Regions from separate parts of the Halomonas sp. Cn5-12 genome, predicted to be linked through region 1. Evidence: predicted binding sites of a transcription regulator. Region 1 holds the regulator's gene; each other region holds the start of a gene.
The links. Region 1 encodes PhoB, which activates phosphate uptake and scavenging genes when phosphate is short. Its sites were predicted from a motif close to TGTCATANNNNTGTCANA; they were not measured.
Positions count from the first base shown of each region.

Region 2: a site for PhoB is predicted at 1,388-1,405, ahead of phnC (phosphonate ABC transporter ATP-binding protein). Genes of this name have one in related genera too.
Region 3: a site for PhoB is predicted at 1,407-1,424, ahead of L1249_RS14090 (DUF6482 family protein). Genes of this name have one in related genera too.

Region 1 covers NZ_JAKGAY010000052.1:1,425-3,692, forward strand. The annotation lists gene phoR (phosphate regulon sensor histidine kinase PhoR) at 1-850, opposite strand, end outside; gene phoB (phosphate regulon transcriptional regulator PhoB) at 853-1,542, opposite strand; gene ubiA (4-hydroxybenzoate octaprenyltransferase) at 1,652-2,268, opposite strand, start outside.
Region 2 covers NZ_JAKGAY010000004.1:46,865-49,132, forward strand. The annotation lists gene L1249_RS03740 (zinc ribbon domain-containing protein YjdM) at 407-754, opposite strand; gene L1249_RS03745 (ester cyclase) at 854-1,243, shown strand; gene phnC (phosphonate ABC transporter ATP-binding protein) at 1,494-2,268, shown strand, end outside.
Region 3 covers NZ_JAKGAY010000030.1:28,968-31,235, reverse strand. The annotation lists gene hemH (ferrochelatase) at 1-586, opposite strand, end outside; partial or broken gene L1249_RS14100 (cryptochrome/photolyase family protein) at 699-845, shown strand; partial or broken gene L1249_RS14095 (DCC1-like thiol-disulfide oxidoreductase family protein) at 845-1,027, shown strand; gene L1249_RS14090 (DUF6482 family protein) at 1,053-1,355, opposite strand; gene L1249_RS14085 (hypothetical protein) at 1,495-1,788, opposite strand; gene L1249_RS14080 (replicative DNA helicase) at 1,871-2,268, opposite strand, start outside.

The sequences.
Region 1 (2,268 bases):
GCATCGACCCAACCTCAAGCGGCTGATGATCTTCGCCGCCTCGGTCAATCTCCAGGCGTGACAAAAGCAGTAGATCATTCACCAAGCTCTGCATACGCTTGGTCTGCTCTTCCATCTGACCAATGCCTTTACTCAGGCGCGGTGGCAGCATCTCTTTAAGATCGCCATAGGTTTCCAGATAGCCGGAAAGAACGGTGAGTGGGGTGCGCAGCTCATGGGAAACGTTAGCGACGAAGTCGCGGCGCATCTGCTCTAGGCGATGCAAGCGGGTAATATCCCGCGCCATAACCAAGCGCTCGTCATCACCATAGAGCGTGATTTGATACTGCAGAATGCGACGCTCATCAATGGGCGAGGTGAGCGTGAGCGGCTCGCTGTACTCACGGGCATTAAAGTAGCTGATGAAACGCGGGTCGCGCAGCAGGTTAGTAATGTGCTGACCGCGGTCATGGGCGGTTTGTAGGCCTAGCATGTCGGTGGCGGCACTGTTCCACCACTCTAAATCACCGTGGCGATCCAGCATCACGACGCTATCACGCATCGCTTCCGAGGATTCTTGAATACGCGCGAGGGTTGCTCGCAACCGGCTTTGGGTAATGCGTTGGCTTTTTTGGTAACGGTAAAGGCGATCGAATAGCTCGCCCCACATGCCAGTTGCCGCAGGAGGCTCATCGTGCGGGTTGAGCGTTAGCCACTTGAACAGCGCCCTAAGCTGGCGGAGTTGATACACCAAACAGAGCGTTAGACCCGCAGCTAACCCGAAACCGGGGTAACCTAGCAGCCATCCCAGGCACATCCCTAGGAAAGCCAGCCAGATAATTCGCCACAGTTCACGGCTCCACAAACGCACGATTACACCCGAGCAGAGAAACGATACCCAGTGCCCCGCACTGTTTGAATCAGATTCTGATGCGCTTCACCTAGCGCTTTGCGCAACCGGCGAATATGCACATCCACCGTGCGCTCTTCTACATACACATTACCGCCCCACACCTGATCAAGCAGCTGGCTACGGGTATAGGCGCGCTCTTGGTGAGTCATAAAGAATTGCAGTAAGCGGTACTCGGTAGGGCCCATCTCCAGCGCTTTGCCATGGGCGCTGACGCGATGGCTCACAGGGTCCAGCAGCAATCCATTGATTTCGATGGGGTCTTCCACACCGCGCGGGGTCGCCCGGCGCAGCACGGCTTTAAGACGAGCCACCAACTCGCGGGGGGAAAACGGCTTGGTGATGTAGTCATCCGCCCCCGCCTCCAGGCCCTGAATTTTATTATCCTCTTCGCCTTTGGCGGTCAGCATAATAATTGGCAGCTCAGCGGTGGCCTCTTCGCGCTTGAGACGACGGGCCAGCTCGATGCCGCTGGTGCCCGGCATCATCCAGTCCAGCAGCAGCAGGTCGGGCTGGTGGTCAACGACCATCGCATGGGCATCCTGGGCGTTGTCCGCTTCAAGCACGCGATAGTCAGCCATTTCCAGCGCCACAGCGATCATCTCGCGAATGGGTGCCTCGTCATCGACAATCAGTACGGTCTTGGCGGTCATCCAGGGCCTCACGGTGTTCTATGAAAACTCGTTTATACAAAACAGTTCAATGACATGTCTGTGACGATGACACCATGACTTAATGACAATTCTATGACACCCAGCATAATTAGCCAGCTGCAGGCCACCAGCTCAGAACAATTCCGGCAAATACCAAGAGCCCTGACCAGTGGTTATTCAGAAACGCCTGGAAGCAGCGGTCGCGGTCACAGTGAAAAATTAACCGCTGCTGATGAGCAAACGTCGCTGCCATGCCTACCAAGCCCAGCCAGAAAAAACCGCCTAACCCAACCCGCAACCCCACCCAGGTAAGCAACGCCAGCGTAGCAAGCTGCAGCAGGCCAATGATGAAACGGTCGGCGCTGCCAAACAGCACCGCGGTGGATTTAATGCCGATTTTCAGATCATCGTCACGATCCACCATGGCGTATTGGGTATCGTAAGCCACCGTCCACAGCAGGTTAGCGCTAAATAGCAGCCAGCCTTCCAGCGGCACATGCCCCAGTACCGCGCCAAACGCCATTGGGATCGCCCAGGAGAAAGCCGCCCCGAGCACCACCTGAGGAAAGTGTGTGTAGCGTTTCATAAACGGATAAATAAATGCCAGCAGCACACCCCCAAGCGAGAGCAGCACGGTAAACCAGTTGGTCAGCAGCACTAAAATAAAGGCGGCAGCCACCAGCGCCACAAATAGCAGCTGCGCTTCGGTTTCGCTGATCCGACCGG
Region 2 (2,268 bases), on a different contig from region 1:
CAGGCAAGCCGTATTTCTTGCGAATATCCGCCACACTCGTAATGTTACCCGCTTGGCTATTTGCCATGCCCTTTTCGATGGTCTCCCGGATGTAGATCTCATGCATAAGGTCTTCCCAGGTGGCATTCACAGGAATGTTGCTCAATTAGCTTGTGCGCGTCATCTTTGCTCATCGTGGCTGACATGGTGACTACCTTTTTTAGGTACGTAGAAAATACTTTTATAGGTTACCTTGGGTTACCGTGAATGTTGCGGTTTATGCCATTTTCTGCAAATACATCGCGTGTCCTTTTAAATATTTTTGATTGCCTCCGCTATCTGCTTGAGCCTGGGCCCAGGAATCCAACTCACGGCTTAAATACTTAATACCTATAACTGCCACTATCCCAACAAATGCTACTGATGCCTACTGGCTCCTGCAGGCCTTCTTCACAAAATGGGCCGTCACCATCATGTCGCCGACGCCGTCGACCTTGCAGTCCAGTTGGTGATTCTTGCTATCCAAGAGCCGCTTGATAACCGCTTTGGTGCCCACCTTGAGTACCAATGAGCTGCCTTTGACCTTGAGGTCTTTGATCATCGTTACCTTGTCGCCTTCCGCTAACAGGGTGCCGTGGGCATCTTTTACCGTCACGGTCTCTTCTGCCTCAGCCTCAGAAGGGTTCCATTCGTGAGCGCATTCGGGGCAGATGAACAGGCTTTGATCCTGATAGACGAATTCGGATTGGCAATGGGGGCAAGGTGGGCACGACATGAATGATGACTTCTGTGGTTTGGTTTAGGCTGCTTATGATACTGAGCCTGTATACCCTTGGCGAATGCCTTCACGCCTGCCCAAGAAAGGAGAACCAGGATGAACAAACGTGACCTGGAAGCAACCTACCGTGATTACATCACCTGCCTCAATAATCAAGACTGGACGAACCTTGACCAGTTCGTGCATGACGATGTCCACCACAACGGCAGGCGCCTAGGGCTTGATGGTTATCGCGCCATGCTGGAAGCCGATTACGAGCAGATACCGGATCTTCACTTTAACATTGAGCTTTTGGCCGTTGATTCACCCCATGTCGCGTGCAGGTTGCGATTCGATGTCACACCCAAAGGTAGCTTCCTTGGCCTTGCGGTGGATGGCAAAAACGTGACGTTTTGCGAAAACGCGTTCTACCTGTTTAGCGATGGCAAGATTAGGGAGGTCTGGTCGGTCATTGATAAAGCCGCGATTGAGGCTCAGCTTGGTTAAACGTTGTGGTTATCTCCATTAACAAACGAATAGAGCAGAATATCGGATCGGTACGCCCAGCCTTGGTGGGCCTCGTTTTGTGACGATATTGGTCTAGAGAAGCGTTATCTGAGCCGTTTGACTGGCTACCTGCGCTCCTTGGATAGTCATTAACTTATCACCTGAACGACACAGCTTTGTCACTTAGGCGGGCTACCGTTGCATTGTAAGTCACAATAAAGTGAGCTTATACATTGCAGAAGGTGATCCAATGGAGCCTATTCAATCCTCTGACTTAATGCTCCGCATCGAGAAAATGGGGGTGACATATCCTGGGAATGTCCTCGCACTCCGCCCCACCACCGTCGATTTCCACAAAGGGGAGTTTACGGTACTACTCGGCCTTTCCGGTGCGGGTAAATCGACGTTACTGCGTTCTCTCAACCACTTGGTGCGGCCCAGCACTGGCAAAGTGATCTCGGCCGAGCTAGGTGCGCTCGAAACCCGGTCTACGGTACGCCGCCATCGGTGCAAAACCGCCATGGTTTTCCAGCACCATCAGCTCATTGAACGCCATACGGCGCTCCAGAATGTGCTGACCGGTCGGCTTGCTTACCACAGCACCTGGCGCAGTTTGTTTCCGCTACCCAGGCAGGAACAGGCGCTTGCTCTGCACTGCCTGGACCGCGTAGGCATGGCCGAGAAAGCGCTTACCCGGGTCGATCAACTCTCCGGCGGGCAGCAACAGCGGGTGGGCATTGCGCGTGCCTTGGCGCAGCAGCCCGCCATGATATTGGCGGACGAGCCAGTGGCCAGCCTTGACCCGGCAACCTCTGAGCGAGTGCTAACGCTACTGCGAGATATATGCCGTGAGGATGGTATTACCGCCATTATTTCACTGCACCAGCTGGAGTATGCCCAGCGGTTTGCTGACCGCATTATCGGGTTAGCGAATGCCCAAATCGTTTTCGATGCGGCCCCCTCACAGTTACAGCAACGCCACCTGAACGAGATCTACCACGGCACGCGCGGAGCTGTGACCGACG
Region 3 (2,268 bases), on a different contig from region 1:
GCTCAAAATAAGCGGGCACGGTGCGAATATAGGGCTGCCACTTCATCTTCATCAGCGCGCGAAACGCCTGATCATTCGCCGTCGCGGTGGTGGGCGAGCCGTATTGCGGGTAAAGCGGGAAGAACACAATGCGCTCGCAGCCCTTCTCTTTCATACGCTTTAGCACGCTATCGGTGGAGGGGTTGCCGTAGCGCATGCAGAAATCAACTTCTACATCATCGCCATACAACGCCGTTAAGCGCTCGGTCATTTTTTCCGTTTGGGAACGCGTGATGGTTAGCAGCGGGCTTTCATTCTTCTCATTATTCCAAATACTTTTATACGCATGGCCAGATGAAAAAGGCCGCTTGGTGAGAATGATCAGCTGCAGCAGCGGCTGCCATTTCCAACCAGCGTAATCCACAACCCGTTTATCGGATAAGAACTCGCTGAGATAGCGGCGCATGGACCAGTAGTCGGTGGCATCGGGTGTTCCCAGGTTGGCCAGAACTACGCCCACCTTGGCGCGGGGAACCGCAGGGTGACTGCTGGGCGCATGAGTTAAACGCCCCTCACCGGGTTGATCCTTTACAACGCTATCGGCCATCTCGCTCACTCCTTAGGTGCAGTACATAATGGGCAAAATCTTAACACTTTTCGGCAAAGTCGCGGCATAAAGTTATACTATCAACACTATTTGTATAACCTCAGGCTAACTCATGTCTAAGCCGTTACTGCTCGTATTGGGTGATCAGCTCACGCTGACGCTTCCAACGCTTTGCGACGCGCCTTCCAATGCGGTGGTTGCGCTATGCGAAGTGGCTGAAGAAGCACGCTACGTGCCACATCACCTGCATAAAACCGGCAGGATAATCAGGGGAGATGGTTTATCGGCATGGACGCCAGCCGGGCCCTGTATGCGGTGTTGGGCTACCGGCGGGTGGTAAGACTTTCTTGCTTACCGGGCCTGCGAAGCATGATGGATGCAGGCTACCGTTTTTTTGCCCGACGCCGTATCCGGCTGGGACTGTGGTGGGAAAAGCGTTAGGTTAAACCGTTACGTTAACCAGTGATTAAAAAACTAGCGGCATACGCGAGGTCAGCGGCGAGCTGTAATGGGCGTCGTGACCAATCACTTCATCCTGCGGCACATGTTGCACCAGGTAAGCGCGATGGATGCCTGCACGTTTTAGCTCCAGATAAACGTCATCTAATGAACGGAACAGCATCGGCTTATTACGTTGCATCAGCATATGGCGTTCGCCTTCTACATCTTCTAGCTCTACTTGGTAGAAGCGGCTTCCCGAATGGGTAATCACCCGAATTTCAAAGTTGTCGTGACTTGCGACGAACTGTTTGAGCGCTTTCAGTTCCATGGTTCCCTCCTGTTATTGGTCATCGTCATGGAGCACAGCATGACGCGACCCCATGACAATAATATTACCTTGGCACTAACTGCCTAAGAGGGCAATAACAGAAAAGAGTTCCTGACCAACTCGTCAACTTATGGTCGATTTACTGATACTCGGACGGGTCAATCGCCTTACCCAGCGAGTTACGATCAATCCAATTACCGCCTTTGGTCTCTTTGTACCGAAACACTACTTTGTCGCCGACCGCGACGGGAAGTTCAGCATCTTCCGTTTGGTAGCTGTACTTCTCTCCCTCCACTACCAGAAAGTAGCGATAAAGGTCGGGCATGCCCAGCCACTCTTTAAAAGGCCCCTCGCGCTCTAGCGACTGGAGTTCACCGCGGCCTTCCAACTTAGGAAGACGTTTGCGGTTACCGCGCCTAAAACCACCTGCCATTTGTTACTCCTGTCTCTCTATCTGCTCGAGGCGAACTGCTCATGAGGGTGCGCATTATACGTTCTCCCTCATGTCGCTCAAGTTAATCGCCAAACGCTTCGCCGTAGCTATCGGGAGCCAAGTCCTCAAAGCGCGTGTATTTACCAATAAAGGCCATGTGCACCGTGCCAATCGGCCCGTTACGCTGCTTACCGATGATCAGCTCCGCAATCCCCTGGTTGTCAGGGTTATCCGGGTTATACACCTCATCCCGGTAAACGAAGGCAATGACGTCAGCATCCTGCTCGATCGCTCCCGAGTTATGGCTCACGATACCGTCGGCTAACCAGCACGCATCCCCCGGTACGGTTAAGTCAAACACCTCTTCTTCCCCACAGGAACGTATCTCGACGACCTGATCCCAAAATAGCTCACTGGAGGCTATTTGCGATAAAGCAGCATCACCGAGCACGTCAGCGTAACTGCTGAGCGTGGCACGTG